DNA from 2 places in the Nonomuraea sp. B10E15 genome. Region 1 is predicted to be linked to the other one. Evidence: riboswitches for the same ligand, from Rfam matches in the RefSeq annotation. Region 1 holds a riboswitch; the other holds the start of a gene.
The links. A riboswitch is a leader RNA that binds a small molecule or an ion and turns the genes downstream of it on or off. The one in region 1 is predicted to bind S-adenosylmethionine.
Positions count from the first base shown of each region.

Region 1 (15,369 bases):
AGCGGATCGGCGACCATGGGGGAGGCCAGCACCTCGTCCACGGTGACAGGCCTGCGGTAGCGGGCCATGGGGTTGAGCGAGCCGGCCCGCGCGTTCTTGACCTTGACGGCGGCGAAGTCGGCGCGGGTGGAGCCGTGGACGGCCATGCGCCTGCGGGCGTAGAGGCCGAAGTACGCGGGGTTGGTGGCGCCGAGGAGCCGGAAGCGCAGCCAGTCGGGGTCGTCGGGCCGGTCGCCGCCCACCGGCGCGAAGAAGCCCTTGGGCGTGGAGTCCGCCCCCACGACCAGGGCGACCTCGCACAGGCCCGCCAGGATGCGGGTGCGCGCGATGTCGACGGCCTGGGCGCCCGAGGCGCAGGCGGCGTAGCAGGACGCGATCCTGGCGCCCGACCAGCCGAGCGCCTGGGCGTAGGTGGCGCCGGCGACGAAGCCGGGGTAGCCGTTCCTGATCGTGTCCGCGCCGACGAGGAAGTCCACGTCGGTCCAGGCCACGCCGGCGTCGTCCAGGGCCGCGCGGGCGGCCGCCACGCCGTACTCCACGAAGGGACGGCCCCACTTGCCCCAGGGGTGCATGCCCGCGCCCAGCACCACGACGCTCATGACGGCCGCCGCCACATCCACACCTGGGGCCCGTCGGCCAGCGGGCCCGAGGTGAGCTCCAGTTCCATGCCCACCTCCAGCTCGGCCACCGTCAGGCCCGTGACCTGGCCGAGCACCACGATGCCCGCCTCTTCCAGCTCGACCGCGGCCAGGGTCACCGGCTCGTACGGCTCCGCCGCCACGTACGGCGCCGGCGGCGGGTAGCAGGCGTTCGTGTACGACCAGACCCGCCCGCGTCTCGGCAGCCGGACCTCGCGCAGCTCCGTGCCGCCGCAGCGGGGGTCGGGGCAGAGGCCGTGCCGCGGCGGGAAGCAGACGGTGCCGCAGTCCGCGCATCCGGTGCCGAGGAGGCGGACGCCGTCGTGGTCGATGGCGAACCAGCCGTCGATCGCAAACGTCATAGCCGGAGTATCACACAAGCGCTTGCTAGGTTACATCCCTTCGCCGCCTGCGCTGCGTCACCAGCACCCGCGCCGACATCGCCGCCACCAGCATCACCATGCCCGCGATCACCGGCGTCCTGGAGGACGGCGGCGCCTCGCAGAAATACGGTCCCGGCGCCACGCCGCCTGGCGCCGGCACGTCCAGCCGGCCGGCCGCCCGCAGGGCGAGCGCCGCGTCGACCACCCCGTGCCCGTAGGCGCGGCTGTGGCCGCCGGCCGGCCGCCGCCTGGTGCCGAGCTCGATGGCCCGCCGCACGTGGTACGGCGACAGGCTCGGATGCGCCGACCTGATCAGGGCCGCCACGCCCGCGACCATGGCCGCGGCCGAGCTGGTGCCGTCGCCGATCACGTACGAGCGGCGACCGTCGGCCGTCACGATGTCCGTGCCGGGCGCGACCACCGAGACGTAGTCCTGCCTGTTGGAGAACCCGGCCACCGCGAGCCGCCGGTCCACGGCGCCCACGGCGATCACGCCGGGGTAGGCGGCGGGGAAGTTCTTCCTGTTCGCGGCGGCGCCGTCGTTGCCCGACGAGGCCACGAGCACGGCGCCCCTGGCGATCGCGTACTGGACGGCCGCCTCCTCCGTCGCCGAGCCCTCCCAGGAGCCGCTGCCCCCGCCGAGCGACATGCTGATCACCTCGGCGCCGTGGTCGGCCGCGTAGCGGATGCCCCTGGCCAGCGCGTTGCGCCCGCCCGAGCGCTGCTTCTTGCGCTGCGGGTCGCCGTTGTCCAGCGTGACCCTGACGGACAGCACCTTGGCGTCCGGCGCCACCCCGAGGACGCCGCCCTCACGCTTTTCACCGTGCCCGTGACCGGCGATCAGGCTGGCCATGGCGGTGCCGTGGCGCCCCCACCGGTGCGGGCTCCTGGCCACCCCGGTCAGGTCGGGCCCCTGGATCACGGCGCCCGCCAGGTCGGGGTGGCGGCCGTTCACGCCCGTGTCGAGCACGGCCACCACGGCGCCCGCGCCCTTGCTCGTCCGCCAGGCGTCGGGCAGCCGCATCGCGCCGAGCTGCCACTGGCCGGCCCGCGCGACCCGGCCGACGTCGTCGGAGGCGCTCGGAGCGGCGACGCCCAGCACCGTGCCCACTGCCAGCGCTGTCACCAGGGCGGGCACGAGGATCCTGCTCATCCGGTCAGCGCCCGGTGCGGTGCCGTCGCGGGCCGTCCGGTGCTGGAGAGGGCCGGCGGCGGGCCGCCGACACCCACCCCGGCAGGCATGTACGTGACTCGCGCGCCCGGGCGGAGGCCTGGCACGGTGAAGATCGGTCGGACTAACCGGCGTTCGGGCACGGGAGGCTCCGGGGCAGGCAGGAGCGGGGACGACATCGGCAGCGGGACAACGGAGGGCTGGTACACGTCGACCTCGAAAGGGAGGGGGAGGGGACGTTTGACCGGCATTCTGACACGCGACCGCTGCGCCAGCCCGACGCTTCAGTAAACAGACCGATACGCGGAGTAATTCCGATCTGTGGCTTTTCGCCCTAGGAAAGAGGGGAAAGCCGGACATGTGCTCCGGGTGGGAGCCCCAGGCGCTGCGCCGCGTCACCGGAGTTCACGGCGATCGCGATCAGCCCTGCCGAGTCCGCGAACGCGACCAGTTCCCCTGGCGGCACCGCCGAGAACGTCTCCCGGTACGGCAGCGAGAGCTGCCGCCGCCCCAGCCGCACCCCCAGCGTGTCTCCCACCCGCACGCCCAGCGCGTGCAGGTCGCCCGCCGTGATCGACAACTGCGTGTTGCCGTAGCGGTCGACCGAGACGACCTCGCCCTCCACCGAGCCCTCACGCAACTGGGAGGTCGGCTCCGGCAGCGAGACCAGCCTGCCGACCGGGATCTCCGGCCCCAGCTCCGCCGGGCTCAGCCCGCCGCACAACCGCGCGGCCACCGGCGCGAACACGTCACGCCCGGGAAACGTGGGCGAGACCGGCCGCAGGAAGTGCCGCTCGTCGCTGATCTCGTGGGCCGCCTGCGCGCCGCCGCCGGCGCGCACGGCCCACGACAGCAGCCCGTTGTCGGGCCCGATGAACACCCGGCCGCCCGCCTCCACGGCCACCGCGCGCCTGGACGCGCCCGCCCCCGGATCGACCGCGGCGATGTGGACGCCCGCGGGAAGGTAGGGGATGGTCTGGGCGAGCACGGCCGCGCCGCGTCGTACGTCCCCCGCGGGGATCAGGTGGCACACGTCGATCACCCTGGCCTCGGGGGCGATCCCGGCGATCACTCCATGGCAGGCCGCCACATAGCCGTCTTCGAGCCCATAGTCCGTGAGCAGCGTGATTACTGAGGTCACATTTGGTGACTGTACGTCTGTCCAACCGCCATGAACAGCAGCGCCCCGCACATTACGATGGCCACGGGCCGCGTGCGTGCGACGTGAACGTCACACGCCCCTTCCGAGGAGGACACCATGGGAGCACCGCTCAGCGGTGACAATGCTGCCCAGGAGCCGTCCCGCCGGCAATCACTCTCACAACGCGATCAGGAGCTCCTCGCCTTCGAGCGCCAGTGGTGGCGCCACGCGGGCGCGAAGGAGCAGGCCATCAAGGAGACCTTCGGGTTCTCCGCCACGCGCTACTACCAGCTGCTCGGCGAGCTGATCGACAGGCCGGAGGCGCTCGAGCAGGACCCCATGCTGGTCAAGAGGCTGCGCAGGTTACGCTCCACCCGTCAGCGTGACCGGGCCGCCAGAAGGCTTGGCATGCGCCCCTGACCGGCTGGGTACGGCAGCCGCGTGAGGAACATCCCTGGAATGGAAGCGATCTTGAGCGATCCGGCAGGCGCCGTGATCGGGCTCGACTTCGACGGCACCCTGTCGCCGATCGTGCCCGATCCCGCCGAGGCCGTGATCCACCCGAAGGCCCCCGAGGTTCTCGCCGAGCTGGGCGCCCACGTCCTCGCAGTGGTCATCGTGACCGGCAGGCCCCCGGCCACCGTGCTGGAGCTGGGGCCAGGGCTGGCCGACGTGCCGGGGCTGGTCGTGCTCGGACACTACGGGTTCGAGCGCTGGGAGCACGGGCGCGTCTCCGCACCCCCGCCCCCCGCCGGCGTGCCGCGCAGCGAGGCCGAACTGCCGCTGCTGCTCGACTCGCTGGGCGTCGAGGGCGTGACCGTCGAGGACAAGGGCCGGGCCGTGGCCGTGCACACCCGGCGCAGCCCCGACCCCGACGGCACCCTCGCCAAGCTGCGCGAGCCGCTGGCCAAGCTGGCCGAGAAGCACGGCCTGGTGATCGAGCCCGGCCGCTACGTCCTGGAACTGCGGCCGCCGGGCATGGACAAGGGCCAGGCGCTCAGCCTGTTCCTGGCCGAGCGGGCAGCGAGATCCGTCCTGTTCGCCGGCGACGACCTCGGCGACCTGGCCGCCTACGACGCCGTCGACGCCTCCAACCTGCCCGGCGTGACCGTGTGCAGCGGCTCGGCCGAGGTGACCGCGCTGGCCGAGCGGGCCGACATCGTGGTGGACGGCCCCGAGGGAGTGGTGGCGCTGCTCGGCGAGCTGGCGTCCGCGTTCAGCCGTTCCTGACCGCGCTCCGGCACCCCTCAGGCGAGGGCGTCGAGCTGGGCCTCCAGCCACTTCTGCGGCGGCAGGGCGGTGGCCGCCGCGTGCAGCTTGTCGCGGCGCGTCCGCCGCTCGTCCTCGGGCATGACGAGCGCGTCGTGCAGCGCTGCGGCGGTGCCGCTGACGTCGTACGGGTTGACCAGGAGCGCGTGGGGCCCCAGCTCGGCCGCCGCGCCCGCCTCCCGCGACAACACCAGCGCGCAGCGCGGCGACAGCACCGGGCCCTCCTTGGCCACCAGGTTCATGCCGTCGCGAATCGGGTTGACCAGCAGCACGTCGGCCATCCGGTACGCGGCGAGCGAGCGCGGATAGTCGTCGTTGACGTTGAGGATCAGCGGGTCCCAGTCCTCCGTGGCGTACTCGTCCTCGATCTGCTGGGCGCAGCGCTGCACCGACGCGGTGTATTCGCGATATTCGGGCAGGTCGTGCCGGCTCGGGTAGGCGAAGGCCAGGTGCACGACCCGGCCGTGCCACTCGGGGTGGGCGCCGAGGAACTCGCCGTAGGCCACCAGGCCGCGCACGATGTTCTTCGACAGCTCGGTGCGGTCGATGCGGACGATCAGCTTGCGGTCGCCCACCTGCTCCCTCAGCGCGGTCATGTGGGACTCGACGTCGGGCTCACAGGCCCGCTCCCAGAGAGCGGCGCCGTCCACGCCGAGGCTGTGCACGCCGATGCGGGTCGTCCTGCCGTCGTGGGTGACGCTGCGCCCGACGCGGTCGGCCTCCGCGCCCAGCAGCGCCTCGCAGCAGTCCATGAACGCCTGCGCCCACCTGCCGGTGAGGAATCCGGCGTGATCGGCCCCCAGAATGCCTTCCAGGACCTCTCGCGCGACCTCGTCGGGCAGCAGGGAGAAGTATTCGGGCGGCGCCCACGGCGTGTGGCTGAAGTGGGCGATGCGCAGGTCCGGCCGCTCGGCGCGGAGCATCGCCGGGGTCAGGGTCAGGTGGTAGTCCTGCACCATCACCCTGGCCTCGTGGCCGGCCTCCTCGGCCAGCGCCAGCGCGAACGCGCCGTTGTAGTCGCGGTAGGACTCCCACTCGCGCCCGAACTTGGTGCCGAAGAGCGGCGCGTTGGGGATGTCGTAGAGCAGGTGGTTGACGAACCACAGCGTGGAGTTGGCCACGGCGTTGTAGGCGCGGTGGAAGGTGGCGGGCGGGATGTCGAGCATGCGCAGCGGGCCGGTGTCGTAGCCGGCCTGGTCGATGCGGCCGCCGGGGGCCAGGCGCACGGCGCTGCGGTCGCCGTCGGACAGCGCCGCGCAGACCCACAGGACGCCATCGCCCTTGGCCACGCCGGACAATCCCGACACCAGCCCGCCGCCGCCGCGCCGCAGGGTCAGCTCGCCGTCGTCGGAGACGGTGAAGGAGACGGGGCCGCGGTTGGAGGCCACCAGGACGTTGTTCACGGCGACCGCTCCTGCCGAGCGGGCCGCGCGCAGGGCGGTGAGCTGGCGTGAGACCTCAAGGAGACTCCTTCCGACTGGCGTGTCGGCGTAGACGGAACCACACTGATCATCGTGGTGATCGGCCCATCGGAAAAGGAAGGATGCCAACAAGGCTCCCTACGACCATAGGATCCCAGCTATGGCGCTTGATGAGCTAACCGAGGAACTCGCCCGCTCCGCCGCGGCAGGAGACCACCGTGCTCTTGGCGAGCTGCTGCGGCGGATCGAGCCCGATGTGATGCGTCACTGCGCCCGCATCCTGCCCTACCACCAGGACGCCGAGGAGGCCTCCCAGGACACCCTGCTGGCCGTGGCGCGCAACATCGGGCGCTTCGAGGGGCGGGCCAGGTTCAGCACCTGGCTGCACATCGTGACGGCCAACTGCGCGCGCACGACGTACCGGTCGCTCAAACGACGGGCGGCCGAGCAGAGCTCGGACGAGCTGCCCATGCAGAAGCCCGACGTGCGGCGCGTCAGCGTGATCGCGGGCTCGCGGCTCGACCTGCTCGACGCCATGGAGGCGCTGGAGGCCGACAAGCCGGATCTGGCGCAGGCGCTGGTTCTGCGCGACATCGTCCAGCTCGACTACAACGAGGTGGCCGACCAGCTCGGCATCCCGCTCGGCACCGCGAAGTCGCGCATCCACCAGGCGCGCAAATACGTGCAGGGCGTGCTGGGAGACGACTATCGCTGAGACCTCTCGTCCCATTATTTGAGACGGGAGGACGTTTCCGCCACGTGGGCGGGTAGAGTCCGAGTCGACAACTGAATATTGCTCATCCAGAGGGGTGGAGGGACCGGCCCTGCGAAGCCCCGGCAACCCTCCCGGCTTGTGACTCGCGACCTGGCGAGGCCGACCGGGACAAGGTGCCAATTCCGGTCTGTGGTCAAGGTGGCCGCAGACGAAGATGAGGGAAGGCCTCGCTTCATGTCGCTCGATTTCGGTCCCGCCGTCGGTCTGTCCTGCCGCGAGTGCGGCGCGCGTTACCCGCTCGGTCCGAGCTTCGCCTGCCAGGAGTGTTTCGGGCCGCTCGAAGCGGCCTACGAGTTCGGCGAGGTGACCCGCGCGGCCATCGAGTCGGGTCCCGCCAACATCTGGCGCTACCGCTCGCTGCTGCCCGTGCCGGCCGACGTCGCCGACAAGCCCAACATGAACCCCGGGTGGACCAAGCTGGTCAGGGCCGGCAATCTCGGGCGGGCGCTCGGCATCAGATCCCTCCACGTCAAGGACGACTCGGGCAACCCCACCCACTCCTTCAAGGACCGCGTGGTCGCCATGGCCGTCGAGGCGGCCCGCAACTTCGGCTTCCACACGCTCTCCTGCTCCTCCACGGGCAACCTCGCGGGCGCGGTGACGGCCGCCGCGGCGCGGGCCGGGCTGGAGGCGTGCGTGTTCATCCCGGCCAACCTCGAACAGGCCAAGATCGCCATGGCCCGGGTGTTCGGCGGCCGGCTGGTCGGCATCGAGGGCACCTACGACGACGTCAACAGGTTCTGCTCCGAGCTGATCGGCGACCCGCTCGGTGACAAGTGGGGGTTCACCAACATCAACCTGCGCCCTTACTACGCCGAGGGCTCCAAGACGCTCGCGTACGAGATCGCCGAGCAGCTCGGGTGGCGGCTGCCCGAGCAGATCATCATCCCCATCGCCTCGGGCTCGCAGCTCACGAAGATCGACAAGGGCTTCAAGGAGCTGGTGGCGCTGGGGCTGGTCGAGGACACGCCCTACAAGATCTTCGGGGCGCAGGCGGCCGGGTGCTCGCCGGTGTCGACCGCCTACAAGGCGGGGCACGACGTCGTGCAGCCGGTCAGGCCCGACACCATCGCCAAGTCGCTGGCCATCGGAAACCCCGCTGACGGGCCGTACGTGCTGGACATCGCGCGGCGGACCGGAGGGGGCGTCGAGGACGTCACGGACGCCGAGATCGTGGCCGCCATCAAGCTCCTGGCCTCGACGGAGGGCATCTTCGCCGAGACCGCGGGCGGCGTGACCGTGGGCGTGCTGAAGAAGCTCACCGAGACCGGGCAACTCGACCCGGAGGCCGAGACCGTGGTGCTGAACACCGGCGACGGCCTCAAGACGCTCGACGCGATCAGCGGCGACGCCAGGCCCACGGCCGTGATCAAGCCCTCCCTCGACGCGTTCCGCGCGACTGTCTGACAACCAGGAAAGGCGAGTTAAACCATGAGCGTTTCTGTGCGGATTCCCACCATTCTGCGCACCTACACCGGGGGCAACGCGGAGGTCAGTGGCGAGGGTGCGACTCTTCGTGACGTGCTGGCCAAGCTGGACTCTGACTACCCGGGTATCGGCGCGAGAATTCTGGATGAATCGGGCAAGATTCGGCGTTTTGTCAACGTTTATGTGGGGGAAGAGGACGTCCGATTCGCCCAAGGGCTGGACACTCCGGCCCCGGAGGGCACCCAGATCTCCATCATCCCCGCCGTCGCCGGCGGTTGAGTGCGGCAGATCACACTTCGGCGAAGGCGCCCCTTGTGGGCGCCTTCTTCTTTTCCCGGCAATTCAACGTTGAACCGTCGATGAGAGGAAATGCGCAGTCTGCGGATTGACTCTGTTGCCAAACCCCGTGCCACAGGTATGGTCGAGGGCGATCGCCTGGCTGATTTTCCGTTAAGTCAGGCGATTACGGGTCTCGCGAAGGAATGGGCGAGGTCTGGGAGCCCAGTAAGAGGAGTCGGAAGTGGCGCAGGGCACCGTCAAGTGGTTCAACGCGGACAAGGGCTACGGCTTCATCGCGGTAGACGGTGGTAAGGATGTATTCGTCCATTACTCAGCGATCATGATGGACGGGTACCGCTCTCTCGAACAGGGACAGCGTGTCGAGTTCGAGATCACGCAGGGCCAGAAGGGGCCGCAGGCGGAGTCCGTCAGGACGGTCTGATTCACCGCACTGGTATGCACCGGCGGGATCGCGCGGCAGCGCAGTCCGGGCGAACCGTCACCTTCCTTTCGTCGATCCTGGTACGGCGAGCCGCGTGCGCGAACCGCGGCCAGCGGTGCGCCCACGGGGCGGCTCGCCGGACAGACGACTGACCTGGGGGGGAGCGCCGGCCACGGGTGAGTTCGCTTGCACTCGGCAAGGTAGAGTGCTAAACAGTTCGTTGGCACTCTATGCAGTAGAGTGCCAACACCGGATCGAGACGATGGGGTCTGCCGAACGGAGATGCTGACCCATGCCGTCGCGGGCGTCGGCTCGGTCCACGACAAGCCACCCTGCATCTGGGAGGTCTAGCCTTATGGCAGCCAAGATGATCGCGTTTGACGAGGACGCCCGGCGCGGTCTCGAGCGCGGTATGAACCAGCTCGCCGACGCCGTCAAGGTGACCCTGGGCCCCAAGGGGCGCAACGTCGTGCTGGAGAAGAAGTGGGGCGCTCCCACGATCACCAACGACGGTGTGTCCATCGCCAAGGAGATCGAGCTCGAGGACCCGTGGGAGAAGATCGGCGCGGAGCTGGTCAAGGAAGTCGCCAAGAAGACGGACGACGTAGCCGGCGACGGCACCACGACCGCCACCGTGCTCGCCCAGGCGCTGGTGCGTGAGGGCCTGCGCAACGTGGCCGCCGGCGCCAACCCGATGGCTCTGAAGAAGGGCATCGAGGCGGCCGTCGAGCGGGTCAGCGAGGAGCTCTCCAAGCTGGCCAAGGACGTGGAGACCAAGGAGCAGATCGCTTCGACCGCCTCCATCTCCGCCGCCGACCCCGAGATCGGCGCGCTCATCGCCGAGGCGATGGACAAGGTCGGCAAGGAAGGCGTCATCACCGTCGAGGAGAGCAACACCTTCGGTCTCGAGCTCGAGCTCACCGAGGGCATGCGCTTCGACAAGGGCATGACGTCGATGTACTTCGTCACCGACTCCGACCGCATGGAGGCCGTGCTCGAAGACCCGTACATCCTGATCGTCAACGGCAAGGTCTCCGCCAACAAGGACCTGCTGCCGCTGCTCGACAAGGTTGTGCAGTCGGGCAAGCCGCTGCTGATCATCGCCGAGGACGTCGAGGGCGAGGCCCTGGCGACCCTGGTGGTCAACAAGATCCGCGGCCTGTTCCGCTCCGTGGCCGTCAAGGCCCCGGGCTTCGGCGACCGCCGCAAGGCCATGCTCAACGACATCGCGATCCTGACCGGTGGTCAGGTCATCGCCGAGGAGGTCGGCCTCAAGCTCGAGACCGCCACCCTCGACCTGCTGGGCCGTGCCCGCAAGGTGGTCGTGACCAAGGACGAGACGACGATCGTCGACGGCGCCGGTGACGCCGAGCAGATCTCCGGCCGGGTCAACGAGATCCGCGCCGAGATCGAGCGCACCGACTCCGACTACGACCGCGAGAAGCTCCAGGAGCGGCTGGCCAAGCTGGCCGGCGGCGTGGCCGTCATCAAGGCGGGCGCGGCGACCGAGGTCGAGCTCAAGGAGCGCAAGCACCGCATCGAAGACGCCGTCCGCAACGCGAAGGCGGCCGTCGAGGAGGGCATCGTCCCGGGTGGTGGCGTGGCGCTGCTGCAGGCCGGCGCCAAGGCGTTCGACAAGCTCGAGCTCAACGGCGACGAGGCCACCGGTGCGGCGATCGTGAAGAAGGCTCTGGAGGAGCCGCTGAAGCAGATCGCGGTCAACGCCGGCCTCGAGGGCGGCGTCGTGGTCGAGCGCGTGCGCAACCTCACCCCGGGTGAGGGCCTCAACGCCGCGTCGGGCGAATACGTCAACATGTTCGAGGTCGGCATTCTCGACCCGGCCAAGGTGACGCGCTCGGCGCTGCAGAACGCCGCCTCCATCGCGGCGCTCTTCCTCACCACCGAGGCCGTCATCGCCGAGAAGCCGGAGAAGACCCCGGCCGCTCCCGCCGGCATGCCCGGCGGCGGCGACATGGACTTCTAGGTCCTATTTCGCGAGGCGCGTCCCAAAAGAGCGGCCCGGTTTTTCCGGGCCGCTCTTGCTTTTGTTTAACTGCCATTACGTTTCGCAATTGAACTGCTACGTGGAGTGAGAAAGGGTTGTCCCCACGCATCACCTCATCGAAGGAGCAGACAAGTGTTCTCCCGCAGCAAGCGCATGCTGGGCGTGGCCGTTCTCGGCCTCGCCGCCGTGACCCTCACCGCCGTTCCCGCGCATGCCGACAATCCTGTCGTCTTCACCCAGACCGTGACCCGGAGCGGGCCGCTGTGCACGCTGCAAGCCTGGGTGCCGCTGCTCGGCAACGTGGGGTCGCTGGCCGAGAGCTGCGACTAGCGCCCACGCGAAAGGCGCCCCACCAGCGTGCGGTGGGGCGCCTTTCCCGTCGTCAGACCCCGTAGTGGGGGATGAGGTGGCCGCGGGCCAGGGTGTTGGCGGTGATGTTGAAGCCCACCACCGCCGGGCTGGTGCCGCTGTCCAGGCCGAGCGAGTCGACCCCCAGCGCGTGGACCGTGAAGACGTAGCGGTGCGGGTCGCCAGGAGGCGGGGCGGCGCCGCCGTAGTCCCTGGTGCCGTAGTCGTTGCGGGCGTGCACCGCGCCCGCGGGCAGACCCTTGAACTCCGGGGCCGTGCCCGCGCCCGTCGGCAGCTCGGTGACCGAGGCGGGGAGGTCGAAGAGCACCCAGTGCCAGAAGCCGCTGCCTGTGGGGGCATCGGGGTCGAAGCAGGTGACGGCGTAGGAGCGGGTCCCGGCGGGAGCGCCGGACCAGCGCAGCTGGGGCGAGAGGTTCTGGCCGGTCATGCCCCAGTCGTTGAAGACGTGCAGGTCGTTGAGCCGCTCGCCGTCCTGGAGGTCGTCGCTCTCCACCACGAGCGCGGGGACCGACGGCAGGTGTTCATGGGGAAGGGGTGCTGGCACGGCATCCTCCTAGGTTGAGAGCTCCTTGCCCAGCCATCCTAGAAGCGGCCGTGCCGGACGCCCGTCAGCCCGCCAGCTGTGGCGGCAGCGCCTTGTCGTGCAGGACCGTCAGCGAGGTCACCGCCCGGGTGAGGACCACGTAGAGCCTGGCCAGGCCGCGCGGCTCGGCCGCGACGATGTCGGCGGGCTCCACGACGACGACGTGGTCGTACTCCAGGCCCTTGGCGAGGGTCGCGGGCACGATGAGCAGGCGGTGCTCTTCGGTCGAGTCGGGGCCGAGAACGGCGTGGGGGAGGCCGGCGAGGGCCTCGGAGACCGCGTCGACCATCGCGTCAGGGGCGATGACGCCGATCGAGCCGTCCCTGGCCAGGGCCTCCTCGGCGGCCTGCGCGACCGAGCCGCCCTCGCGGACGGTGAGCGACCCGGCGCCGGGCCGCAGCGACTGCGGGGCGGCGAGGCCCGGGGCGATCGAGGGGAGCAGGCGGGCTGCGTAGTCGAGAACCTCCCTCGGCACGCGGAAGCCGAGCGTCAGCTCCGTGACCTCGCCCTCCCGCTGGCCCAGGTGGCCGAGCACCGACTCCCACGAACGCGTCGACCATGGCGTGGTGCCCTGGGCGAGGTCGCCGAGCACGGTGGCCGAGCCGTTGCGGCAGCGGCGGCCGAGGGCGCGCAGCTGCATCTCGGACAGGTCCTGGGCCTCGTCGACCACGAGGTGGCCCAGCGACGGCGTGCGTTCCATCAGGTCGCGGAGCTCGTCGAGGAGCGCGGCGTCGGCGGCCGACCATTTGGCGGACTTCCAGCTCCGGTACGGCTTGCGCCACAGGAGCGTTTCCTGCTCTTCAGGCGACAAATCTGATTTAGCGGCTCGCGCTAGGAATTCCGGATCTGACAGCAAGCGGTGAAGGACCTGTTCGGGCGTCAGTTTGGGCCAGACCGCTTCCACCAGTTGTTTCACCGGTTTCGACCGGGCCACCGCGTCCTGCACCCGGTCGTCGGGCGACTCGCCGCGCTGCTCCATGCGTACGAGGACCATGTGGGCCAGCCGCTGCGCCAGCGCCGCCCGGCCGGGGTTGTAGCGCGTGGTGCCGCGCAGGGAGGCCACGATCTCGCGTACTTCGTAGTCGGCCACCCGGTGCCGGTAGGCGCCCTTGGTGTAGACGAGGCCCTCCTCCGGTTTCACGATGTGCAGCCAGAGCGCGCGGTCGAGCACCGCCGCCATCCTGGCGTCGCCCTTCACCGCGGCCACCATCGGGTCCTCGGGCGCGGCGTGTTCGCCGAGCAGGCCGGCCACCGTGGTCTGGTCGACCTTGACCTCGCCGAGCGCGGGCAGCACAGAGGAGATGTAGGACAGGAAGGCCCGGTTGGGCCCGACGATCATCACGCCCGACCTGGCCAGCCGCTCGCGGTGGGTGAACAGCAGATAGGCGGCGCGGTGCAGGCCGACGGCGGTCTTCCCGGTGCCGGGGGCGCCCTGCACGCACACCGTCTGGGCCAGGGTGGAGCGGACGATCTCGTCCTGGTCGGGCTGGATCGTGGCGACGATGTCACGCATCGGGCCGGTGCGGGGGCGTTCGATCTCCTCGGTGAGGATCCTGGACGGGCCGATCTCGACGCCTTCGCCGAGCGGCTCGTCCTCGAACGCCGTCAGCGCCCCGCCGTGGTAGCCGAAGCGGCGCCGGCGCGCGATCCCCATGGGGTCGGCGGGACTGGCCTGGTAGAACGCGCGGGACACCGGCGCGCGCCAGTCGATGACCAGCGGCCTGCTGTGGCCGTCGTGCACGTGGCGGCGCCCGACGTAGATCGTGCCGGGAAGGTCGTCGCTCTCTCCCTCGTGCTCATGGTCGCGATCTCCCGGCCCGTCGCTCTCTTGCCGCGGGCTCTTCCGCTCCGCGCGGTCGAGGCGGCCGAAGAACAGCGGGGTGTCGGGATGGTCGGCGAGCGCGGCCACCCGCTGGTCGAGCAGCGACTGGAGGATCTGCTGCGACACCCAGTCGCCGGCCGCGTCGGACGAGAGGGACTGGGCGTGGGCGCGCATGGCTTTGAGCGCGGCTCTGGACTCGGCCAGATGGGCCTGCTCGGCGGCGAGCACGTCGGTGGGTATGTCGGGGGCCAGTTGGTGTGCGGGCATGCGGAAGCGCCTCCCTGGTTGAACGACGGAGGTGGTTACAGGCAGCGAATCCGCCAGTTTAGTCGCCACGATTGCGGGCTTCCAAAGCATTTAGCTCCGGCGGCCTGGGTACGCATAGGGGGTGGTGCGGGTCCGGCTCCGCTTCTCGCCGATCATTCCCACGGTCGCGAGCTTCCTCCTGGCGGCGTTGTGGGGACTCTCGGTGTTCGCGGGGTGGGGGCTGCAGGCGTTCTGCGCCGGTGGCGAGTCGATGGCGACGTGTTCGCAGCGTCTCGGCACGGTCGCCACGCTGTCGGGGGTGTTCGCGGTGGTCGCCGCGTGCTGCACGGTGGCGGCCTGGCTGCTGCCGTGGTCGCGGCACGATCCGCGTACGTTCGGCCACCTGATGGGCGCCGGCGTGCTGCTCTGGATCGTCGCGGGGGCGGTGCTCTTCGTCGGCGGTCTGCTGGTCAGATAGAGGGGCAGATCAGCCCACAAGGGATCAAGCTCGGAATACCGAAATATTCGGGCATATCAGGTGGGTTTGTCGGATCATGGGGGTATGTCGCAGGCGGCGTGATAGTACGCAGGTGAGGGGGGTGGTTCGATTGTCTTCGACCCGCGGAGTCTCGTGGACGTGAAGCCACGCTGATGCCCGGCCGCTCGGGCGAGCGGCTGGGCATGACCGCCGGGATCGCCGTCACACGCCGCCGAGCACGTCGTCGGCGTCGATGATCTGGTACGCGTACCCCTGCTCGGCGAGGAACCGCTGCCGGTGCGCCGCGAACTCCTGGTCGACCGTGTCGCGGCTGACCACCGTGTAGAACCGGGCGCCACCGCCGTCGGCCTTGGGCCGCAGCACGCGTCCGAGCCGCTGCGCCTCCTCCTGGCGCGAGCCGAACGTCCCCGACACCTGGATCGCGATGGCCGCCTCGGGCAGGTCGATGGAGAAGTTGGCCACCTTCGACACCACCAGGACCTGGATCTCCTTGTCGCGGAAGGCCTGGTAGAGGCGCTCGCGTTCCTTGACCCGGGTCTCGCCCTTGATGACCGGCGCGTTGAGGTGCTCGCCGAGCTCGTCGAGCTGGTCGATGTACTGGCCGATGACCAGCACCTGCTCGCCCAGGTGGCGGCGGACCAGCGCCTCGGTCACCTGCGTCTTGGACGGCGTGGTCGCGCAGAACCGGTAGCGCTCCTCCGACTCGGCCATCGCGTACGCCAGCCGCTCGTCGTCGGTGAGCGTGACCCGCACCTCGACGCAGTCGGCCGGCGCGATCCAGCCCTGGTTCTCCATCTCCTTCCACGGCGCGTCGTAACGCTTGGGGCCGATCAGCGAGAACACGTCGCCCTCGCGGCCGTCCTCGCGCACCAGCGTCGCGGTCAGCCCGACCCGCCTG
Region 1 is NZ_JBDPMB010000007.1:22,879-38,247, forward strand. It holds gene ABGB14_RS21370 (lipid-transfer protein) at 1-599, opposite strand, end outside; gene ABGB14_RS21375 (OB-fold domain-containing protein) at 596-1,000, opposite strand; gene ABGB14_RS21380 (S8 family serine peptidase) at 1,026-2,174, opposite strand; gene ABGB14_RS21385 (SAM-dependent chlorinase/fluorinase) at 2,527-3,333, opposite strand; gene ABGB14_RS21390 (DUF3263 domain-containing protein) at 3,451-3,753, shown strand; gene otsB (trehalose-phosphatase) at 3,793-4,563, shown strand; gene ABGB14_RS21400 (trehalose-6-phosphate synthase) at 4,581-6,005, opposite strand; gene ABGB14_RS21405 (RNA polymerase sigma factor) at 6,184-6,738, shown strand; SAM riboswitch class I at 6,818-6,959, shown strand; gene thrC (threonine synthase) at 6,973-8,205, shown strand; gene ABGB14_RS21415 (MoaD/ThiS family protein) at 8,230-8,505, shown strand; gene ABGB14_RS21420 (cold-shock protein) at 8,747-8,947, shown strand; gene groL (chaperonin GroEL) at 9,303-10,931, shown strand; gene ABGB14_RS21430 (hypothetical protein) at 11,085-11,282, shown strand; gene ABGB14_RS21435 (YbhB/YbcL family Raf kinase inhibitor-like protein) at 11,335-11,865, opposite strand; gene ABGB14_RS21440 (AAA family ATPase) at 11,930-13,993, opposite strand; gene ABGB14_RS21445 (hypothetical protein) at 14,115-14,450, shown strand; gene ABGB14_RS21450 (DNA repair helicase XPB) at 14,673-15,369, opposite strand, start outside.

Region 2 (15,369 bases), on a different contig from region 1:
AACCGGTTGCGGCTGGACAGGGCCAGGCCGTCGGGCTCGCGCACGGTGGGCACGTCGAGGATCTCGATCGGCAGGTCGAGATCGGCGACCATGCGGCGGATGAGGGCGAGTTGCTGGGCGTCCTTCTGCCCGAACACCGCCCGGTCGGGCTGGACCACGTTGAACAGCTTGAGCACCACGGTGAGCACCCCGTCGAAGTGACCGGGCCGCGCCGCGCCCTCGACGAGCTCGCCCATCCGGCCGGCGGAGACGCTCACCTGGCGGTCGGGCGCGTACATGTCCTCGACGGCCGGATGGAAGACGACGTCGACCCCCTCGGCCCGGCACGCGTCGAGATCCGCCTCGAATGTACGGGGATAACGCGAAAAATCCTCATTAGGAGCAAATTGCAGAGGATTGACGAAGATGCTGACCACGACATGATCGGCACGAGCGCGCGCCTGCCTGATCAGCGCCTTGTGCCCCTCGTGCAACGCGCCCATGGTCGGCACCAGGGCCACCTCGCCACCACCACGCGCCTTGACCAGGTCTTCCCGGTTTCTGGCGACGATCAGCTCCATCATGCCCCTTCGTGCCACTCCTCCAGGCGACGGCGCCCTCGTGGCGCGTCAAGTCCATATATTGCCCCCCAGCGCGTCGAGGAGCCGCTCCGCCTCCTCGGGTTTGAGCAGGCCCGCGGCGAGCGCCCGGTCGGCCGTGAGCCTGGCCAGCGCGATGTAGGCGTCGGCCGCCTCGGGAGCGGCCAGGATCAGCGCGTCGACGTGCTTGCGCACGGTGCCGGCGTCGCCGCGCACCACGGGGCCGGTGAGCCCGGCGATGCCGAGCCGCAGCACGTTGTCGAGCGCGGCGCCGAGCAGCGGCCCCAGCATCCGGCCGGGGTGGTCGACGCCGATGCGTACGAGCAGGTCGGACGACTCGGCGATGAGCGTGACCATGTGGTTGGCCGCTCCCGCCAGCGCCGCGTGGTAGAGCGGGCGGTCGGCGTCGGCGATCCAGACCGGCTCTCCGCCCATCTCGATCACCAGGGCCTCGGCGATGGGACGCAGCACGTCGGGCGCGGTCACGCCGTAGGAGATGCCGGTGAGCTTGTTGAGGTCGTCGTCGCGGCCGGTGAACGTCATCACCGGGTGCAGCGCGAGCGGCAGGGCGCCGGCCTCGGCCGCCGGGTCGAGCACCGACAGCCCGTACGCCCCGCTGGTGTGCGCCAGCAGCTTGCCGTGCAGGTCGGCCCCCGTGGACGCCAGCCCGTTGACCAGGTCGGGCAGCGCGTCGTCCGGCACGGTGAGCAGGATCAGCTGGGCCGCGGCCACGACCTCGTCGGGCCGGACCGGCGTGACGCCGAGCCGGTCGGCGGCCCACCGTTGCGAATTGTCGGACACCCCGCTGGCGGCCACCACCCGGTGACCCGCCTGCGCCAGCGCGGCGCCGAGGGCAGAGCCGACCTTGCCCGCTCCGAGCACGCCGACGGTCAGCCGTGCCGGGCGATCACCCGCGTCCATGACCTCACCCCTGTCGACTGCGAACGAGAAAGCCGCTGCGCACTGCCGCTCACGGGTCTCGACCAGGGACGGCAGCTCGCTGATGCGGGCCTCTTCTTCGTGATGGCGTTGCCGACCAGGGTAACGGCCTCCTGGAGCCGAGCATGTGACCGTGCCTTTGCCGCGCGTTGAGTTAACGACAAAAGCGACAAGGGCATACAAAAAACGCACCCCCTGTCGGAAGAGATGAGGAGAGGGGTTCATCGCATGGCAGCGGGCGCCGAGTCACCTGGACCCGACGCCCGCGAAAGATGCGAATCCCTTGGAGGTGCACCGGGCCGGCCGACCGCCGACTGACCGACCCGGACGGACCCGGGCCGGCCTGCGCCGGCCCGGGCTCGCCTCACTCAGTGGTGGCTGGGCACGTGGGCGAAGGCGCCGCCCTTGCAGCCGGCGAGGGCCCCGCCGATCACGGCCACCGCGTTGCCGCAGACGTTGACCGGGATGGCGATGGGCAGGTGCAGCTGGTTGCCCGAGGCGATGCCGCCTGCGCCACTGGTGATGTCGGCGTGCGCGGGGGCGGCGAGGGACAACATCGCGACGGCTCCGGCGACGACCATGGCCTTCTTCAGCATGAGGGCTCCTCTCGATTGCGCGGCCGCCTTGAGGGCCGCAGGACGTGCTCGACCAAGAGAACGGAAAGTGGCCTCTCGGTGACAATGCGTCAACCGTACCCCAAGCCAAGGACACTCAGTAGTCTTTCCATAACGCACCGTGCCCGGCGAAAGTCATGAGATAGTCCAGACATGTGGCTCACCTGGCGCGCCGCGACGGAGCGCGCGCTCTACGGCGAGGGGGGCTTCTACCTCCGCGAACGCCCTTCGGGCCACTTCCGCACCTCGGTCAGCGCCTCCCCCGCGTTCGCCGACGCGGTGCTGGCGCTGCTCGCCGAGGTGGACGCCGAGCTCGGCTCCCCCGGCGTGCTCGATCTGGTCGACATCGGCGCGGGCGAGGGCACCCTGGTCACCCAGGTCCTGGCCGCCGCCGAGCCAGGCCTGCGCGACCGGCTGCGCATCACCGCCGTCGACCTCTGCCCCCGGCCAGAGGGCGTGCCCGAACGGATCCGCTGGCGCCCCGACCTGCCCGCCGCCGTCACCGGGCTGGCCATCGCCAACGAATGGCTCGACAACATCCCGCTCGACGTGGTGGAGCAGACCCCCCAGGGCCCGCGGCTGCTCATGGTCGACGTCCGCACCGGCGAGGAACGGCTCGGCGGCCCGCCCGCGCCGGCCGACCGCGAATGGCTCGAACGATGGTGGCCGTTGCTCCGGGTGGGGGCTCGCGCGGAGATCGGCTGCCCCCGCGACAGGGCCTGGGCGTCGGTCCTGGACCGCCTCGTCAAAGGCAGAGCGATCGCCATCGATTACGCACATCCTGTGGATAACCGTCCGCCCTGTGGGACCCTGACCGGATACCGCGACGGCGCGGTCGTGACCCCCGTCCCCGACGGCACCTGCGACATCACGGCGCATGTCGCGCTCGACGCGTGCGCGGAGGCCGGCCGCGGAGCCGGGGCGATATCCACAACCTTGTCCACACAGCGTGACGCCCTCAAGGCCCTCGGCATCACCGGCGCCAGGCCCCCCGCCGACCTGGCCCACGCCGATCCGCGCGGCTACCTGCGCGCCCTGGCCAGAGCCTCCGAGGAGGGCGAGCTGATCGACCCGTCGGGTCTCGGCGGCTTCGGCTGGCTCAGCCAGTCGCGGTGAGCTCCAGGGACCGCAGGCCGCGGATGACGTAGCCCGGCTTCCACTCCGGCTCCTGCCGCAGCTCCAGCGTGGCCGCGCGGTCCAGGAGCGCCCCGAACGACTCCATGAGCTCGATCCTGGCCAGCGGCGCTCCCAGGCAGAAGTGGATCCCGGCGCCGAAGGATATGTGCGGGTTGTCGGCACGGCCGACGTCGAGCCTGTCAGGGTCGTCGAACACCGTCTGGTCCCGATTGGCCGACCCGAACAACAACGCCACCTCCGCGCCACGCGGGATCTCCACGCCGTGCACCTCGATGTCCTCCAGCACCCAGCGCTCGAACATCTGCAGCGGCGTGTCCCAGCGCATCAGCTCCTCCACGGCCGTGGGCAGCAGCGAGGGGTCCCCGCGCAGCCGTACGAGCTCGGCGGGGTTTCTGAACAGCGACCACCAGCCGTTGCCCGTCACGTTCACGGTGGCCTCGTGACCGGCGTTGAGCAGCAGGACGCACGTGCCGACCAGCTCGTCCTCGGTCAGCTCGGCGATCTGGGTGAGCGCGCTGATCAGATCGTCGCCGGGGCGCGGCCGGCGCTCGGCGGCCAGGGCCCTGAGGTAGCCGGCGAACTCCTCCGCCGCTCGGACCGCGGCGTGCTGGGCGTCGGGGGCGGGGTTGAGCTCGTACATGCCGCAGATGCCGGCCGACCACGGGCGCAGCAGGTGGCGGTCCTGGTCGGGGATGCCGAGCATCTCGGCGATCACGGTGACCGGCAGCGGCTCGGCGACCTCGGCGATCAGGTCGCCGCCGCCCTTGGCGACGTACGTGTCCACCAGCTCCCGGGCGATGGCGCGCACGCGGGGGCGCAGCGACTCGACCATGCGCGGCGTGAACGCCTTGGAGACCAGCCGGCGCAGCCTCGTGTGCACCGGCGGCTCCACGTCGAGCATGCCTGCCCTGATCACCCGCCAGAACGGCTCCTGGAACTCCGGCTCCGGCGGCCTGCCGAACTCCTCGTGCGTGGCCACGTGCAGGTAGGACCGGCCCAGGCGGCGGTCTCTGAGCAGCGCGTTGACGTCCGCGTGGCGCGAGATCAGCCACTGGTTCGTCGGTTCGAAGTAGCTGATCGGGGCCTCGCGCCGCAGCTCTTCGTAGACGCCGTACGGGTGAGCCACGAAATCCGGATTCCAGGGATCAAAGCGCATCATTTCATCTTAGAAGCCGGATCCTCCGTCGCGGGAGTGCCCTCTTCCGTCTCCTCCTCCAACGCCCGCTGCCTGGCGTGCCTGCCGCGCATGCGGATGTTCAGCAGCTCCACGATCACCGAGAACGCCATCGCGAAGTAGATGTAGCCCTTGGGGATGTGCTGGCCGAGCCCCTCGGCGACGAGCATCACCCCGATCAGCACGAGGAACGCCAGCGCCAGCATCTTGATGGTCGGATGCCGGTCGACGAACCTGCTGATCGGCCCGGAGGCGAACAACATCACCAGCACCGCCACCACGACCGCCGCGACCATCACGCCGAGCTCGTCGACCATGCCGACGGCCGTGATCACGGAGTCGAGCGAGAAGACGACGTCGAGCACCATGATCTGCACGATGACGGACGTGAAGGAGGCCGCCGCGGCCTTCCTGCCGTCCTTGCCGTGCGGCCCCTCCATGCTGTGGCCGATCTCCGTGACGCTCTTGGCCAGCAGGAACAGGCCGCCCAGGAGCAAGATCAGATCGCGTCCCGAGATGTCGTGGCCGAAGACCGCGAACAGCGGATCGGTCAGGCGTACCACCCACGACAGCCCGAGCAGCAGGAGCAGGCGGCTGATCAGCGCCGCGGCCAGGCCGAGCACGCGGGCCCGGTCACGCTGCTCCGGGGGCAGCTTGCCCGCCAGGATGGAGATGAAAATGATGTTGTCGATCCCCAGCACGATCTCCAGGGCGACGAGGGTGAGAAAACCGATCCAGATTTGCGGGTCAGCCACCCATTCCAGCATTTACGCACCTCCAAGGCATGTGACGGCGGGTCTCCCGGTAGCAACGACTCAGCTGTCCCATAAGTTCGCCCGCTTGCGATCCATGCCCTGGTACGGGTTATAGTCCTTGACGTAGGTCATGAGTGCCAGCGACAAGCCCCGGCTAGCTGGCCGGCAACCCTCGCGTCCGCGGCGGGGTGCCCCGGGTGAAGACCTGGTCCGTCACGAGGTGTGGCGGGCAAGCGCGGGCTCCGCTGGCTGCTCCAGGGGTCCGACGACCCCGAGGAGGATTGCCGTGTCCACGCTGACGATCTTCAAGTCCGCTCACGTCCGGGCGGACGAGGCTCCCGCCACCACCGAGGAACCGCGCGTCCCCGCCGTGCTCGGCGCCGACCTCAAGGTCCCGGTCAAGGGCGGCAGGCTGGTGAGCTACGCCAACCTCGACTACGCCGCCAGCGCCCCTTGTCTCGCGCCGGTCAGCGCGGCCGTCGCCGCCGCGCTCCCGGCCTACTCCAGCGTCCACCGCGGCGCGGGCTACGCCTCCCAGCTCACCACCGCCCGCTACGAGCAGGCCCGTCACACGGTCAGCGCGTTCGCCGGCGCCCGGCCGGACGACGCCGTGATCTTCACCCGCAACACCACCGACGCCACCAACCTGCTCGCCCGCTGCCTGCCCGAGGGCACGACCACCGTGGTCTTCGACACCGAACACCACGCCTCCCTCCTCCCCTGGCCCCGGTCCGTACGGCTGGCGCCGCCCGCCCTCCCCGGCCAGGCCGTGCGCGCCGCCGACGACGCGCTGGCCGCGATCGACGGGCCCAAGCTGCTCGTGGTCACCGCCGCCTCCAACGTCACCGGCGAGCTGTGGCCCATCGCCGCGCTGGCCCACATCGCGCACCGGCACGGCGCCAGGATCCTGGTGGACGCCGCGCAACTCGTACCGCACCGGCGGCTCAACCTCACCGCGCTCGATCTCGACTACGTGGCCTTCTCCGGGCACAAGCTCTATGCGCCCTTCGGGGCCGGCGTGCTGATCGGGCGGCGTGACTGGCTTGCCGAGGCGGAGCCGTACCTGAGGGGCGGGGGCGCGGTCCGGTCGGTGGCCGGCGCCGTCGAGTGGCACGACGACCCGGAGCCGCGGCACGAGGCGGGCACGCCGAACGTGCTCGGCGCCATCGCGCTGGCCGCGGCCTGCGACGCGCTCACCGCCACCGGGTGGACCCCGCTGGTGCGGGAGGAGGAGCGGCTGGTCGCCCGGCTGCGTGCCGGTCTCGCCTCGATCGAGGGCGTACGCGAGCTGTCCCTGTGGGGGGAGGACCACCCGCGCGTGGGCATCGTGTCGTTCACCGTCGACGGACGCCCGGCCCGCGAGGTGGCGGAGGTGCTGTCCGGCGAATATGGCATCGGGGTGCGCGACGGCAAGTTCTGCGCGCACCCGTTCGTCCGTCACCTGGTGGACGTGCACTCGGGCGGCGGCTGCGAGGACGGCACGGCATCAGCGGTGCGCGCCTCGATCGGCATCGGCACCACGCAGGAGCACGTGGACCGGCTGATCGAGGCGCTGCGCGACCTCACCTCCCGCTGAGTCAGCCTTTCGGCGGTTCGCCGCGGCGCGGGGGCGGCTCGTCGCCGACCAGGGCGTCGATGTCCCGCATGTCCTTGTCGCTGAGCGTGCTGTCCTTCGGCGCGCTCGGCTGCCGGGGCACCTGGGGAGGCTCCTGCTGCGCCGGCTCGGGCGTCGTCGGCCCCCCGGCCGCACCGGTCGTCGTCGTGCCGGTCGTGGCCGTGCCGGGCCTGGCGGGCGCGCGGGCGGCGAGCTCCACCTCGGCCGCACGGCGTTCGGCACGCCTGCGCGACATCGTGCGGACGATGCCGTCCAGGCCGAACCTGCCGCCGCCCAGCACGAGGAACAGCAGGCTCAGCGTGCCCAGTGCGCCAGGCAGCTCCCAGCCGTTGTCGGAAGACAACGGGGTGAGCCCCCAGTGCACGAAGAAGATGGCGCCCAGCATGTTGATCAGCAGCAGCAACGCCACCGGCCTGACCAGCAGGCCAAGGATGAGGAAGATGCCGCCGACGGTCTCCACGACGGTCGCGTAGGAGGCGGCCAGCTCGGGCAGCGGGATCCCCGACTCCCTGAAGCCCTGTGCGGTGGCGCCGAGGCCGCCCTGCCACTTCTGCCATCCATGAGCAAGGAAGATCACGCCTGTCACCACGCGCGCGATCAGGGCCGCGACGTCGAACAATACCCTTTTCATGGTTATTTCTCCCCCCATTCCAGGTATCCCTCCCCATGTCCGACTTCGGGATGCATGGTCATACCAAGCTTTGACCGTCCACCCCGCGCTGGATCGACACCCACGACGGTGGCAGCATGGCCGTATGACGGAACGCGTGGTCGGACTCGGTGCGGGCGCGAAAGAACTGGCCACCGAGGACATGATCCTCAACATCGGCCCCCAGCACCCGTCGACCCACGGGGTGCTCAGGCTCCGGCTGACGCTCGACGGCGAGCGCATCGCCACCGCCGAGCCGATCATCGGCTACATGCACCGCGGCGCGGAGAAGTTGTTCGAGGTCCGCGACTACCGCCAGATCATCATGCTCGCCAACCGGCACGACTGGCTGTCGGGGTTCGCCAACGAGCTGGGCGTGGTGCTCGCCGCCGAACGCCTGCTCGGCATGGAGCCGCCCGTCCGGGCCGTGTGGGCGCGTACGCTGCTCGCCGAGCTCAACCGGGTGCTCAACCACCTGATGTTCCTCGGCTCCTACCCCCTGGAACTAGGCGCGATCACCCCGCTGTTCTACGCCTTCGACGAGCGCGAGCGCATCCAGGCCGTCATGGAGGAGATCTCCGGCGGACGCATGCACTACATGTTCAACCGGGTCGGCGGGCTCAAGGAGGACCTGCCACTCGGCTGGCTCGACCGCGTGTCGGCGGCCGTCGAGCAGACCCGCCGCCGCGTGCCCGACATCGAGAACCTCATCCTGCACAACGACATCTTCCTGGCCCGCACCACGGGCGTCGGCGTGCTGACCCACGACCAGATCATGCAGTACGGCGTCAGCGGCCCCATCGCCCGCGCCTCCGGCGTCGACTTCGACCTGCGCCGCGACGACCCCTACCTCGCCTACCCCGAACTGCCCGTCAAGGTGGTCACCAGGAGCGCCGGCGACTGCCACGCCCGCTTCGAGGTCCTGCTCGAACAGCTCAAGGTCTCGCTCGACCTGGCCGACGCCTGCGCCGAACGGCTGCGCGCGCTTCCCCCCGGGCCGATCAACCAGCGGCTGCCCAAGGTGCTCAAGGTGCCGGAGGGCCACACGTACGCGTGGACCGAGAACCCGCTCGGCATCAACGGCTACTACCTCGTCTCCAAGGGCGACAAGACGCCGTGGCGGCTCAAGCTGCGCTCAGCCTCCTACAACAACGTCCAGGTCCTGCGCGAGATGTTGCCCGGCCACCTGGTGGCCGACATGGTCGCCATCCTCGGCTCGATGTTCTTCGTCGTGGGTGACATCGACAAGTGACGACGCAAGAACGCGACAAGTACGTCGACTGGCTGCGCGCCCTGAGCCTGATCGTCGTGGTGGTGTGGCACTGGGCGTTCACCATTCTCGAGTGGAAGCCGCACGGCCCCGAGCCCACCAGCCCGCTGGGCTTCACCTCCGGCCTGTGGATCCTCACCTGGCTGCTGCAGGTGCTGCCGCTGTTCTTCTACGTCGGCGGTCACGTCCACCTGCTGTCCTGGAACCGGGCCAGAGCCCAGGGCGTCGGCATCGGCTCGTTCGTCCTGCGGCGCATCCGCGCGCTGGCCTTACCCGCACTGTTCCTGTCCGGCGTGTGGGTCCTCATCGGAGCCACCGTCACGTGGGCGTTCGACGTCGACTGGATGTGGCGGGTGGTGCTGCTGGTGCTCAGCCCGCTGTGGTTCCTCGGCGTCTACCTGGTGCTGATCGCGCTGCTGCCGGTGGCGCTCTGGCTGCACAACCGCTACGACGTGCTCGCCCTGATCTGGCTCGGCGGCGCGGCCCTGGTGATCGACGTGGTGCGCTTCAGCTACGGCGTCGACCCGGCGGGCTGGCTCAACATGCTCATCGTCTGGGGGCTCGCCCACCAGGCCGGCTTCTTCTACGACCGGGTCGTGGCGCTGCCCCGGCGCTACGACAAGGGGCTGCTGTGGACGGGGCTGTTCGCCCTGTTCGGGCTGGTCTACTCGGGCATCTATCCCGGGTCGATGGTAGGCGTGCCCGGCGACAAGTGGTCCAACATGGCGCCGCCCACGTTCGTGATCGTGGCCCTCCTTCTCTTCCAGATCGGCCTCGTCGAGGTGCTGCGGCCGTCCATGGAGCGCGTGCTCGTGCGGCCGGGCTGGCGCCGGGTGAACGACTTCATCAACCGCTACTCGCTGCCGCTGTTCCTCTTCCACACCACGGGAATGGCCATCGCGCTGGGGTTGTCGTGGTGGTGGTTCGGCACCATGGGCACGCGGATCCCGCCCGACCTGAAATGGTGGCTGGAGCGCCCCATCGCCGTCATCGGCCCGCTGGTCTGCACCGCCCCGGTCATCTACCTCTTCGGCCGACGCCGCCGCACGCCTGTACGTCAAAAGCAGGGCGAGGACGTCGGCCGCTCCCTAGGCTCGGAACATGGCTGACATCGGCTTTCACGCCACCGCCGAGGACGAGCGGATCATCCGTGCCGCGCTGCGGGAAGGTGAGCGGCCGAGCGACGTGATCCGCCGCGCGCTCCGCGTCCTGCACCGGGAGATGTGGCACGACCGGGTCCGCAGAGGCGTCCGGCGCAGCACCGAAGACCTTCCCGGCGAGCACTAGTCGCGCTTCTGCTCCTCGGGCTCCTTGGGGATGCGGCAGGCGTGCTCCAGGTAGAGGGCGGCGCAGACGAGCACGACGCACGACACCAACGACCCCGTGGCGACGAGGAACTCGCCCCTCGGCGTCTCCCTGTCGAGCAGTTGCACGGTGTGCAGCCCGAACCCGGCGAAGATCCCCCCGAACACCGCCCCCGCATACGCCGACGCCTTCGCCAGCGCGGCCAGCCGGGCCACCGCCATCGGCTCCACCGGCTTCGTGCCGGGTTTCCGCCCGATCCGGGCCTTGGTCAGCCACGCGGTGTAGCCCTCGCCGATGGCCAGCAACGTCACCGTGGGGATCGCGGTCCACGGCATGAGCGGCAGGTCGGAGTAGACGGGCCGGATCACCACCCAGGTGAGCAGCGCGACGACGACGAGGATGCCGACCAGATGGCCGGGGCGGGTGGGCCTCAATCCGGCCTCTGCAGTTTGAGATCCTCGCGCAGGCGTACGCCCTGCCGGTCGAGCCCCTCCAGCAGGTCGGCCACCCGGCCGCGCCCGGGCAGCACCGCCTCGGGGTCGGCCTTCGACCACGGCACCAGCACGAACGCGCGCTCGTGAGCGAGCGGATGCGGCAGCGTCAGCTCGGGATCGTCGCTGACGGACTCGCCCACCACGATCAGGTCGACGTCGAGCGTGCGCGGCCCCCACCGCTCCTCGCGGACCCTGCCGAAGGCGTCCTCGACGTTGAGCGCCCGCTCCAGCAGCCGCGCCGGCTCCAGCGTGGTCTCGGCGATCACGATCGCGTTGAGGTAGGGGCGCTGCCCGGACGGGCCGCCGACCGGGTCGGTCTCGTAGACGGGGGACGCCTGGACGAACTCCAGCCCAGGGGCGTCGAACAGGGTGTCGACGGCGCCCTGCAACGTCTGGAAGCGAGGACCAAGGTTGCTGCCCAGGGCGATGACGGCCTTCATCAGCGGCTCCGCTCGATCGTCACGACCACATCGTCGAACGGCAGCGGGATGGGCGCCGCCGGCTTGTGCACGCTCACCTCGGCCTTGCGCACCAGCTCGCTGGACAGGCACACGTCGGCCAGCCGCTGCGCGAGCGTCTCGATCAGCTCGACCGGCTCCCCCTCCACAACCCTGACCAGGGCCTCGGCCAGCTCGCCATAGTGGACGGTCTTGGCGAGGTCGTCGCCCGCCGCCGCCGGGGCGGTGTCGAGGAACAGCGTCGCGTCGATCACGAACTCCTGCCCGAGCTCCCGCTCGGCAGCGAGCACGCCGTGTCTCCCCCAGGCCCGCAGACCCTTGAGAGCGATGCGGTCAGCGCTCAAGCTCGCCGTCCTCCTCCTCGTCGTCGTCACTCTGGAGCACCGGCGAGCCGTGGTGCATCCACAACCGCCATCCCTGCGGGGTGCGGAGGTAGACGTTGCTGGCCACCACCTTGCCCGCGGCGAAGCTGGACTCACCCTCCTCACCCGCGGTGAGGATGTTCTCGACGCAGGTGAGCACGGCCACGTCACCCAGCACGGTCGTGTTGACGTCGGTCAGCACGAACTGGATGTAGGTGGTGTTGGCCATGATCAACGCCCAGGACCGCAGCACCTCGGAGCGGCCCGTCAGCAGGGTCCAGCCCGGGTGCACGCAGCTCACCTGCTCGTCACCGGAGTCCTCCGCCCAGATCTCGGTCATCTTGTCGAGATCGGCGTTCTCGATCGCGGTGTAGAACTCCTGGTTCACCGTCTCGATAGCGGCGGTGTCGACGCTCATGTGTTGGCTCCGGCTCTCTTCCATGCGGCGGCCACGCGCACGGCATCGGCATTGGGACCTACCTCGTGCACGCGCACGCACCAGGCGCCCGCGTGGGCGGCCAGCGCGGTCACCGCCAGCGTGGCGTCGTCGCTGCGGCTGAACGGCCGGGGTGTGCCGTCGGGGTCGGCCAGCAGCCGGCCGAGGAACCGTTTGCGCGACGCCCCCACCAGCAGCGGGAAACCCATCTCGGCGAGTTTCGGGATGCCTGCCAGCAGCGCCCAGTTGTGGTCGGCGTTCTTCGCGAAGCCGAGCCCCGGGTCGATCACGATCTGCTCCTCCGTGACGCCCTCCGCCAGCACCAGGTCGACCCGCTTGCTCAGCTCCTCGCGCACCTCGGTGACCACGTCGGCGTAGACGGCACGGCTGTCCATGTCGTGGCTGTGGCCGCGCCAGTGCATCACGACGTAGGGGACGCCGGTCGCGGCGACCGCGCGGGGCATGTCGGGGTCGGCCAGCCCGCCGCTCACGTCGTTGACGAGCCGTGCGCCCGCCTCGACCGCGGCCCTCGCGACCTCCGCTCGCATCGTGTCGACGCTGACCCGCACGCCCTCCGCGTCGAGCGCCCTGATCACCGGGACGACCCGGGCCAGCTCTTCCTGCAGCGACACCCTGGCGGCGCCGGGACGGGTGGACTCGCCGCCCACGTCGACGATGTCGGCGCCCTCACGGACCAGGTCGAGGCCGTGCCGGATCGCGACGTCCTCGTCGAACCACCGGCCGCCGTCGGAGAACGAATCGGGCGTCACATTGACCACGCCCATGACAAGGCACCGATCCGCACCTCCCGGCACGTTCATGGGCACGCTAGTCATGGACCAAGCCTAGGCGCTTGCGGACACCTGATGACATCGTGGGTACCCCGTTCAGTCGTCAGCGGCCCAGGATCAGCGCCATCGCCTCGGATCGGGTCTTGTCGCTGGTGCGGAAGTCACCGCGAACCGCCGAGGTCACGGTCTTGGCGCCGGGCTTGCGCACCCCCCGCATCGTCATGCACAGATGCTCGGCCTCGACCACCACGATGACGCCGCGCGGCTCCAGCACCCGCATGAGCGCGTCGGCGATCTGCGAGGTCATGCGCTCCTGCACCTGGGGGCGGCGGGCGAACACGTCGACCAGGCGGGCCAGCTTGGACAGGCCCGTCACCTCGCCGCGCTGGTTGGGGATGTAGCCCACGTGGGCCACCCCGTGGAACGGGACCAGGTGGTGCTCGCAGGTCGAGTAGACCTCGATGTCCCTGACGAGCACCATCTCGTCGTGGTCGACGTCGAAGACCTTGGTCAGCACGTCTTCAGGCGTCTGGCCGAGCCCGGAATACTGCTCGGCCATGGCGCGAGCGACCCGGGCGGGCGTGTCGAGGAGGCCGTCGCGGTCGGGATCCTCGCCGATGGCGTAGAGGATCTCGCGAACGGCCTTCTCGATCCGCCCCTGGTCGATGTCGTGCTGAGTCACGCACTGTCTCCGGACGGGAGGGCGTCCTGGTGGCCCGCGCCGAGCGAGCCGTTGGCCGACTGCTCCTTCGGGGTCAGGATCGGCGGGCGGTCGGAGGGCAGCCGCTTGCCGTAGCCCGCGTAGGACGGGCGGTGCTCCCTGATGACCACCGGGCCGAAGATCTGGAGCACCTGCTCGCGGGAGAGGGTCTCCTTCTCCATGAGCTCGAGCACGAGGTTGTCGAGCACGTCGCGGTATTCGACCAGGATGTCCCAAGCCTGGTCGTGCGCCGTCTCGATCATCCTGCGGACCTCCTCGTCGATCGTGGAGGCGATCTTCTCGGAGTAGTCGCGCTCGTGACCCATCTCGCGCCCGAGGAAGACCTCGGCCTGGCCGCTGCCGAACTTGCGGGCGCCGAGCTGCTCGCTCATGCCGTATTCGGTCACCATGCGGCGGGCGACGGCCGTGGCCTTCTCGATGTCGTTGGAGGCGCCGGTGGTCGGCTCGTGGAAGACGAGCTCCTCCGCCGCGCGGCCGCCGAGCAACATCGCGAGCTGGTCCATCATCTCCGACCTGGTGGCCAGGAACTTGTCCTCCATCGGCAGCGTCATCGTGTAGCCGAGCGCGCGGCCGCGGGACAAGATCGTGATCTTGTGCACCGGGTCGGAATTGGGCAACGCGTGCGCCACCAGCGCGTGACCGCCCTCGTGGTAGGCGATCATCTTCTTTTCCTTGTCGGACATGACCCGCGTCTTGCGCTCGGGGCCTGCCATGACGCGGTCGATCGACTCCTCGAGGAGCTCCATCGTGATCAGCTTCTGGTCGGCCCGCGCGGTGAGCAGGGCCGCCTCGTTGATCACGTTGGCCAGGTCGGCGCCGGTGAACCCGGGGGTGCGGCGCGCGATGACGTCGAGGTCGACGTCGGGGGAGAACGGCTTGCCCCGCCCGTGCACCTTGAGGATGCCTTTGCGGCCCTCGAGGTCGGGCCGGTCGACGGTGACCTGCCGGTCGAAACGGCCGGGACGCAGCAGCGCCGGGTCGAGGATGTCGGGCCGGTTGGTGGCCGCGATGAGGATCACGCCGCCCTTGACGTCGAAGCCGTCCATCTCGACGAGCAGCTGGTTGAGCGTCTGCTCGCGCTCGTCGTGACCGCCGCCCAGGCCGGCGCCGCGGTGGCGGCCGACCGCGTCGATCTCGTCGATGAAGATGATCGCCGGGGCGTTGGCCTTCGCCTGCTCGAACAGGTCACGCACACGCGAGGCGCCGACACCGACGAACATCTCGACGAAGTCGGAACCGGAGATGGAGTAGAACGGCACGCCCGCCTCGCCCGCGACCGCGCGGGCCAGCAGCGTCTTGCCGGTGCCGGGCGGGCCGTAGAGCAGCACGCCTTTGGGGATCTTGGCGCCGATCGCCTGGAACTTGGCCGGGGCCTGCAGGAACTCCTTGATCTCCTGGAGCTCCTCGATGGCCTCGTCAGCGCCTGCGACGTCGGAGAAGGTCGTCTTGGGGGTGTCTTTGGTGATCAGCTTGGCCTTCGACTTGCCGAAGTTCATCACCCGGGAGCCGCCGCCCTGCATCTGGTTCATGATGAACAGGAAGATCAGCACGATGATGACGATCGGCAGGAAGCTCACCAGAAGGCTCACCAGGAAGTTTTCCTGCGGCACCTCGGTGGCGAAGCTCTTGGTCTTGCCCGCGTCGACCTGAGCCTGGAGCTCGTCGGTCAGCTTGCTGCCGTAGCCGGTGACCCAGTCCGACTGGATCAGCTTCGTCGGGGCGTCGCCGGCCTTCACCACGACGGGGTTGGTCAGCGTCACCTCGATCCGGTTGTCCTTATCGATGATCTTGGCGTTGCTGACGTTTCCGGCGCGAATCTGCTGGAGAACCAGGGACGTGTCGGCCGGCTTGTAATTGCCGCCACCGCTCCAGAGCTGGGTGACGAGCAGGAGCAGCACGACGATGCCCAGGATCCACAGCAGTGGCCCACGTGTAAATCGCTTGAGATCCATCCGATGCGGAACCCCTTGCGGGCCCGTCCCTTCCTGACCATGGCCTTGAACCCGGGTCGCCCCGGGGCCGCGGCATCCGACACCGCGACTTCTGACTACCCGAAGGGGACACGGGGTCA
Region 2 is NZ_JBDPMB010000016.1:116,603-131,971, forward strand. It holds gene panC (pantoate--beta-alanine ligase) at 1-560, opposite strand, end outside; gene ABGB14_RS34340 (DUF2520 domain-containing protein) at 609-1,499, opposite strand; gene ABGB14_RS34345 (chaplin family protein) at 1,886-2,113, opposite strand; gene ABGB14_RS34350 (SAM-dependent methyltransferase) at 2,285-3,247, shown strand; gene ABGB14_RS34355 (cytochrome P450) at 3,231-4,424, opposite strand; gene ABGB14_RS34360 (TerC family protein) at 4,424-5,209, opposite strand; SAM riboswitch class IV at 5,324-5,439, shown strand; gene ABGB14_RS34365 (aminotransferase class V-fold PLP-dependent enzyme) at 5,568-6,773, shown strand; gene ABGB14_RS34370 (DoxX family protein) at 6,775-7,443, opposite strand; gene ABGB14_RS34375 (NADH-quinone oxidoreductase subunit D) at 7,568-8,713, shown strand; gene ABGB14_RS34380 (acyltransferase) at 8,710-9,840, shown strand; gene ABGB14_RS34385 (hypothetical protein) at 9,833-10,018, shown strand; gene ABGB14_RS34390 (DUF3180 domain-containing protein) at 10,015-10,470, opposite strand; gene folK (2-amino-4-hydroxy-6-hydroxymethyldihydropteridine diphosphokinase) at 10,467-10,970, opposite strand; gene folB (dihydroneopterin aldolase) at 10,970-11,332, opposite strand; gene ABGB14_RS34405 (nuclear transport factor 2 family protein) at 11,322-11,768, opposite strand; gene folP (dihydropteroate synthase) at 11,765-12,571, opposite strand; gene folE (GTP cyclohydrolase I FolE) at 12,681-13,259, opposite strand; gene ftsH (ATP-dependent zinc metalloprotease FtsH) at 13,256-15,250, opposite strand.
Region 2: it holds a riboswitch for S-adenosylmethionine, as region 1 does, so the genes downstream of both, ABGB14_RS34365 (aminotransferase class V-fold PLP-dependent enzyme) here and thrC (threonine synthase) in region 1, are expected to answer to the same signal.